2 linked regions of the Rhodovastum atsumiense genome follow. The protein of the gene in region 2 interacts with the protein of the main gene of each other region in a pairwise test. Links are inferred from orthologs where the notes say so. Each region holds a gene or a part of one and is shown on either strand. Other genes may lie near its edges.

What was found.
Region 1: the proteins of dnaQ (region 2) and dnaE interact in binary tests that used the Escherichia coli proteins (3 or more experiments, as listed by UniProt). The link is inferred for Rhodovastum atsumiense from one-to-one orthologs.

Annotation. Positions count from the first base shown.
Region 1 is NZ_OW485601.1:6,196,327-6,200,599, reverse strand. What follows is about bases 1-3,966. They hold dnaE (DNA polymerase III subunit alpha), read left to right. Parts: upstream 1-346; coding sequence 347-3,766; downstream 3,767-3,966. Other genes in these bases: NBY65_RS27915 (D-2-hydroxyacid dehydrogenase), read right to left, coding at 3,842-3,966; NBY65_RS27925 (ABC transporter ATP-binding protein), read left to right, coding at 1-134. Also shown: more of NBY65_RS27915, read right to left, coding at 3,967-4,273. UniProt on the Escherichia coli protein: DNA polymerase III is a complex, multichain enzyme responsible for most of the replicative synthesis in bacteria. This DNA polymerase also exhibits 3' to 5' exonuclease activity. The alpha chain is the DNA polymerase catalytic subunit.
Region 2 is NZ_OW485601.1:2,057,804-2,060,997, reverse strand. Bases 295-3,181 are described here. They hold dnaQ (DNA polymerase III subunit epsilon), read right to left. Parts: upstream 2,135-3,181; coding sequence 1,454-2,134; downstream 295-1,453. Other genes in these bases: NBY65_RS09330 (ABC transporter ATP-binding protein), read left to right, coding at 2,855-3,181; coaE (dephospho-CoA kinase), read right to left, coding at 2,131-2,733; NBY65_RS09345 (MMPL family transporter), read left to right, coding at 295-1,345. Also shown: more of NBY65_RS09345, read left to right, coding at 1-294; more of NBY65_RS09330, read left to right, coding at 3,182-3,194. UniProt on the Escherichia coli protein: DNA polymerase III is a complex, multichain enzyme responsible for most of the replicative synthesis in bacteria. The epsilon subunit contain the editing function and is a proofreading 3'-5' exonuclease.

The sequences.
Region 1 (4,273 bases), 4.1 Mb from region 2 along the record:
CGGTGTTCGAGCAGTTATTGCAGACGGTGCGTGCCCAAGGCGTGGCGGCGTTGATCGCGACCCACAACCCGGATCTGGCGGCCCGCATGGACCGGACGGTGACGCTGCGCGACGGGCAGGTGGCGCCGAGTTAAGGTCGGCCGGCGTAGGGCGGATGAGCGCAGCGTCATCCGCCATCGCGATGCACCACGAGGTAGCCGGCCTGCGTTGGCGGACCTGCGTCCGCCCTACATCTTCGCGCTACAGGGCAAAAATGGGTTCCAAGGGCGAAGCCCTTGGCCAGGTGCAGGGGCGGCGCCCCGCGCGCGGCTTTCCCGGACTCATGCTTTCGCCGTAAAAGGCGGCCATGCCGCACGCTGATTTCGTTCACCTCCGGGTCCATTCCGCCTATTCGCTCAGCGAGGGCGCGATCAAGGCCGACAAGCTCGCCGTGCTCGCCAAGGAGGCGTTGATGCCGGCGGTGGCGATCACCGATTCCGGCAACATGTTCGGCGCGCTGGAGTTTTCCCAGTACTGCTCGGGCAAGGGCGTCCAGCCGATCATCGGTTGCCAGATCGCCATCACCCGCGAGGACAACCCGCGCCTGCCGCCGGACCCGGTCGTGCTGCTGGCCCAGAATGCCGAGGGCTATGCCAATCTGCAGCGCCTGTCCTCGGCCGGCTTCATGGAGACCGATCCCAGCCTGAAGCCGCAATTGGCGCTCTCGCGCGTATGCGAGCGCGCGGATGGGCTGATCCTGTTGACCGGCGGCACCAACGGCCCGATCGCGCGGCTGCTCGCCGAGGGCCAGAAGGGCGAGGCCGAACGCCTGCTCGCCCGGCTGACCGAAGCCTTCCCCGACCGCACGGTGATGGAACTGCACCGGCACGGCCTGCCGGTCGAGCGTGCCATCGAGCCGGGCCTGATCGCGCTGGCCGATGCCGCGGGCGTGCCGCTGGTCGCCACCAACGATTGCTTCTTCGCCAAGCCCGAGATGTACGAGGCGCATGACGCGCTGCTCTGCATCGCCGAGGGCCGGCTGTTGTCCGAGCGCGACCGTCGCCGCGTCACCCCGGAACACTGGTTCAAGCCGGCCAAGGTGATGCGGGCGCTGTTCGCCGACCTGCCGGAAGCCTGCGACAACACGCTCGCCATCGCCCGGCGTTGCGCGGTGATGGCGGAGACGCGCAAGCCGCTGCTGCCGGTCTGCCCGAAGGTCCGTCCCGGCCGCACCGAGGAAGAGACGGTGCGGGCCATGGCCACCGAGGGGCTGGAACGGCGGCTCGATGCCATGCGGGCCGACGATGAAACCCGCACGCGCTATCGCGAGCGCCTGGCCTATGAGCTCGACGTCATCGCCAAGATGGGCTTCCCGGGCTACTTCCTGATCGTCGCCGACTTCATCCAGTGGGCGAAGGCGCACGGCATTCCGGTGGGGCCGGGGCGCGGTTCCGGTGCCGGCTCGGTCGCCGCCTGGGCGCTGACCATCACCGACCTCGATCCGCTGCGCTTCCATCTGCTGTTCGAGCGGTTCCTCAACCCGGAACGCGTGTCGATGCCGGACTTCGACATCGACTTCTGCCAGGACCGCCGCGACGAGGTGATCACCTATGTGCGCGGCGAGTACGGCGCCGATCGTGTCGCCCAGATCATCACCTTCGGAAAGCTGCAGGCGCGCGCGGCGGTGCGTGACGTCGGGCGTGTGCTCGGCCTGCCATTCGGCCAGGTCAACAAGGTCGCCGAGCTGATCCCGAACAACCCGGCCAAGCCGGTGACGCTGCAGCAGGCCATCGACGGCGAGCCGAAGCTGCAGCAGATGCGCCAGGACGACGAAGCGGTGCGCCGCCTGCTGGAAATCGCGCTGCAGGTCGAGGGGCTATACCGTCACGCCAGCACCCATGCGGCGGGCGTGGTGATCGGTGACCGCACGCTGACCGAGCTGGTGCCGATCTACCGCGATCCGAAATCCGATTTCCTGGTCACGCAATTCTCCATGAAATACGTGGAGCAGGCGGGGCTGGTGAAGTTCGACTTCCTCGGGCTGACGACGCTGACCATCCTGCAGCGGGCGGTGGGGTTCCTGCATGCGCGCGGCATCGAGGTCGATCTGGCGCATCTGCCACTCGATGACGCGCCGACCTACGACATGCTGCAGCGTGGCGATGCCGGCGGGGTGTTCCAGTTCGAAAGCCAGGGCATGCGGGACGTGCTGCGGCAGATGCGTCCCGACCGGTTCGAGGACCTGATCGCCGCGGTGGCGCTGTACCGTCCCGGCCCGATGGCCAATATCCCGGCCTATTGCCAGCGCAAGCAGGGCGAGAAATGGGAGGCGCCGCACCCGGAGATCCGCGACATCCTGGAAGAGACCTACGGTATCATGGTCTACCAGGAACAGGTGATGCAGATCGCCCAGAAGATGGCGGGGTACAGCCTCGGCGGCGCCGACCTGCTGCGCCGCGCCATGGGCAAGAAGATCCGCGCCGAGATGGAGAAGCAGCGCGAGATCTTCGTCACCGGCTCCACCGGGCGCGGCATTCCGGCGGAGAAGGCCGAAGAGGTGTTCGACCTCATGGCCAAGTTCGCCGACTATGGCTTCAACAAATCCCACGCGGCTGCCTATGCGCTGGTGGCCTATCAAACGGCCTGGCTGAAGGCGAACCATCCGGTGGCCTTCCTGGCCGCTTGCATGTCGCTTGCCATCAACAACACCGACAAGCTGGCGGCGCTGCGGCAGGAAGCGACACGGCTGGGCATTCGCGTTTTGCCGCCCGACATCAACCGCTCCGGCCCTGACTTCACGCTGGAGGATGATGCCGAGGGCAAGCTGTGCATCCGCTATGCGCTGGCGGCGGTGAAGAAGGTCGGCATGGCGGCGATGCAGGCGGTGGTGGCCGCGCGCGGCGACCGTGACTTCGCTGATCTGGCGGATTTTGCCGCCCGCATCGACCCGAAGCACCTGAACCGGATGCAGTTGGAAAACCTGGTGCGGGCCGGTGCCTTCGACAGCCTGGACAAGGTTCGTGCCCGTGTCTTTGGCGCTGCCGAGATGATCCTGCGCCGGGCGCAGTCCACGGCGGAGGAGCGTGACAGCGGCCAGATCGGCCTGTTCGGCGGTGGCGGCAAGGCCGAGCGCCTGCGCCTGCCGGACGTAGCGGAATGGGATCCGATGGACCGGCTCGGCTACGAGGCCGATGCGATTGGTTTCCATCTGACCGCGCATCCGCTGGATGCTTATGCGGCGGCGCTGCGGCGCCTGGGGGCGGTGCCGAGCAATCAGTTGGAACAGCGGGCTCAGGCCGGGGCGGCGCGGGTCAAGGTGGCTGGGACCGTCATCGGCAGCAAGGAGCGCATCACCCGCACCGGCAGCCGCATGGCGTGGATCAGGCTATCGGATGGTGGCGGCTCCTACGAAGTCACCTTCTTCTCCGAGGTATTGGCACGGGGGAGGGAGTTGCTTGCGGCCGGCAGTGCCGTGCTGGTGACGGCGGATATTCGCCTGGAAGGCGAGGCATTACGGATCACCGCGCATGATGTGGCGCCGTTGGATGCCGCCGCGGCGCAGGCGGGGGCGGGGATGCGGGTCTGGCTGAGCGAGACGGGGGCCGTGCCGCATATCCGGGCGCTGCTGGAGCGCGAGGGCAAGGGCAAGGGCCGGGTCGTGCTGGTGCCAAGGCTCGATGATTCGCAGGACGTGGAGATCACCTTGCCGGGTGGCTTCAACGTCAATCCGCGTCTGTCCCAGGCGATGAAGGGTGTCGCTGGCGTCGAACGGGTCGAGGATCTTTAGGAATGGGATCCAAGGGCCTTGCGGCCCTTGGCGGAGGTCCAGGAGGCAGAGCCTCCTGGTGAGCGGTCCGAGGTCTCAGTACGATCCCAGTACCAGGTTGCTGGGCGCGCCGGCGACAAAGTTCTCGATATTATCGATCAATTGGTCGGCGAGTGTTTGCTGGGCTTCGTCGCTGGCCCAGGCGACATGTGGCGTCAGGATCACGTTGGGCCGCCGTGCCAGTCGCATGATGACGCTGTCGGCCGGCGGTGGTTCGGGCGAGGTCACATCGATGCCGGCGCCGCTGATCAGGCCCTCGTCGAGGGCGTGTTCGAGGTCTTCCTCCACGACCAGTCCGCCGCGCGCGGTATTGATCAGCAATGGCCGGCGCTTCATCTGGCGGAATTCGGTCATGCCGATCAGGTTGCGTGTCTGCGGCGTCAGCGGGCAGTGCAGGGTGATGATGTCGCTGGTCTCCAGGACCTCGTCCCAGGGCGTATAGAGCGGCCCCAGGCCGCTGACGCCCTT
Region 2 (3,194 bases):
CCTCGGCTTCCTGCCCGCCGCCCTGGCGCTGTTCCGCCCGCGCGGCGAGCAGGCCGAGATCGGCTTCGCCTGGGCCGGCCTGCTGGAGACGCAACTGGTGCGCCGGCGCGGTCCGGTGCTGGCGATCTTCGCCGCGCTCGCGGTGGCGGGCGCGGTGCTGCTGCCGCGGCTGGCCTTCGATTCCGACCCGCTGCACACCAAGAACCCGCACACCGAGGCGATGCGCACGCTCTCGGACCTGATGGAATCGCCGCTGACCAACCCCTACACCATCGACATCATCGCCCCCTCCCAGGCCGAGGCCGACGCGCTGGCAGTGAAGCTGCGCAAGCTGCCGCTGGTGGAGGACGCGCTGACGCTGTCCAGCCTGGTGCCAGAAAACCAGCCGGCCAAGCTGGCGGTGATCGCCGATGCCGCCAGCATCCTGACCGCGACCCTGGCGCCGCGCTCCCCGGCCGCCCCGGTCTCCGCCGCCGACCTCCGCCTTGCGGCCAAGGCTGCCCTGTCCAACCTGGAACGCGCCGCCGCCAAGGCCCCCGACACGCCGGTGCCGGGGATCGTGGAGGCGTTGCGCCGGCTGGTGGCCGCCCCCGATCCGGTGCTGCTGGAAACCGACGCGGCGCTCACCCGCTATTTGCCGCTGCAACTCGGGCGGCTGCGCACCGCGCTCGACGCGAAGCCGGTCACTCTGGCCTCGATCCCGCAGGACATCGCGCGCGACTGGCGCCTGCCGGACGGGCGCGCGCGGGTGCAGGTGCTGCCGCGCGCCCAGGCCCGCGATTCCGTCGGGCTGCACGCCTTCGTGGCCGAGGTTCAGGGCATCGCCCCGGAAGCGGCCGGCTCGGCGGTGACCATCGTCGGCAGCGCCACCACCATCGTCGGAGCCTTCCGCTCGGCGGCACTCCTCGCCCTGGGGGCGATCGCCATCATCCTGGCCCTGGTGCTGCGGCGCGTGATCGACGTGCTGCTGGTGATGGCGCCGCTGCTGCTGGCGGCGCTGATGACCGTGGTCGGCGCGACCGTCTGGCAGCTGCCGCTGAACTTCGCCAACATCATCGCCCTGCCGCTGCTGCTGGGCGTGGGCGTGTCGTTCAACATCTACTTCGTGATGAACTGGCGCGCCGGCGCCGACCGCTTCCTCGGCACCGCGACGGCCCGCGCGATCATCTTCTCCGCGCTGACCACCGGCACGGCCTTCGGCTCGCTCGCGCTCAGCGCCCATCCGGGCACGGCCAGCATGGGCGACCTGCTGATGCTCAGCCTCGGCTGCACGTTGATTGCGACGTTGTTGTTCGTGCCGACCTTGCTGCGGGCGCTCAATCTTTGGAGTCGCGGCAGCAGGTAGCGTTGGAAGGCGTAGGGCGGATAAGCGCAGCGTCATCCGCCGACGCAAGCTTCCGCAAGGTGGCTGGCTTGCGTTGGTGGACTGCGTCCGCCCTACGCCAAAGGACGGCTAGGGCGTGGTCCAGATCGGTTCCTTGAGCTTGCCCAGGAACGTCGCATGGGCCGCCAGTTCCGCTTCGTTCGGCGTGATGATCCGGGGCGAGCGGGGGCCGACCGCGTCGTAGACGGCCACCGGCATCGTCGCCTGTCCCGCGTCTGCCAGCGACAAGCCGCGTTGACGGCCCCCGGTCAGCTCGACATAGACCTCGGCCAGCAGCCGGCAGTCCAGCAGGGCGTTGTGCGTCGTGCGTTCGGACAGGTCGATGTCGAAGCGCCGGCACAGCGCGTCCAGACTGTTCGGCATGCCAGGGAAGCGGGCCTTGGCCAGCGCCAGCGTATCCACCATGCGCTCCATCGCCAGCGCCGGCCGGCCGAGGCGCGCGAACTCGGCGTTGAGGAAGCCGAAGTCGAACGGCGCATTGTGCGCAACCAGCGGGCCGTCACCGAGGAAGTCCAGCAGTGCGTCGGCGATCTCGGCGAAGCGCGGCTTGCCCACGAGCTTGTCGAGGGTGATGCCGTGCACGCGCGCCGCTTCTTCCGGGATGTCGCGCTCGGGGTGGATCAGGGTGTGATAATGCTGGCCGGTGGGCAGGTCGTTGATCAGCTCCAGGGCGGCGACCTCGATCACGCGGTCGCCGCTCAGCGGGTTGAGGCCGGTGGTCTCGGTGTCGAACAGAACTGAACGGGTCATCCGCGAAGTCTCCTGATCAGGCGCCGGATCGCTCGCAACGCATGATGTTTCGAAAGCCCGGTCCGCACTACCACATCGGCGCGGCGGCGCTTCTCGGCATCGGGCATCTGCCGCGCCAGCACCGCGCGCACCTGCGCCGGGTCCATGCGGCGGCGCCGCGCCACCCGGTTGATCTGCACCGAAGCGGGGGCGGACACCACCAGCACCAGGTCGGTGCGGATCCTACCCCCCGTCTCGAACAGCAACGGGATGTCCAGCACCGCGATCCGGGCCCTGGCACGGCGGGCGCGGGCAAGGAAGGCACGTGCCTCTTCGTATACCATCGGATGCAGGATCTGCTCCAGCCGCCGCAATGCCCCCGGATCGGCGAGGGCGATGTCACGCAGGGCGGCACGGTCCAGCACCGGGCGGTCGCGCGCGTCGGTGCGGACGGCCCGGGGAAAGGTCGCGGCGATGGCGCGCAACGCCCGCCCGCCCGGGGCCTGCAGCCGGTGCACGGTGGCGTCGGCGTCGAAGACCGGGATATGGGCGCGCCGGAAGGCGGTGGCGGCGGTGGACTTGCCCATGCCGATCCCGCCGGTCAGCCCGATCACCCGCATCTGCCGCTCCATGCCATGGTCCAGGCAACAAGCACGCGCGAGGGCAGGGGGCAAGACTGCTGAAATCATCAAACTGACACATGCCCTGCGCCACCGGCGCCGCTATCGGTGGACAAGGAAAATGATCACCGAGCCCCCCATCTCCCGCGCCGCCCCGGGCGGGCCTGCCGGCGCGTCCGTGCGGTTGCATGGCGTGAGCCGTCGTTTCGGCGCCGTCACCGCGCTCGATGCCGCGTCATTGCACGTCGCGGCCGGCAGTTTCTGCGTGCTGCTCGGCCCGTCGGGCTGCGGCAAGACCACATGCCTGCGCATCGTCGCCGGCCTGGAACAGGCGAGCGACGGACGGGTGGAAATCGGCGGGCGCGACGTCACCGCCCTGCCGCCGGCGCAGCGCGGTGTTGCGATGGTGTTCCAGTCCTATGCGCTGTTCCCGCATCTGAACGTTGCCGAAAACATCGTCT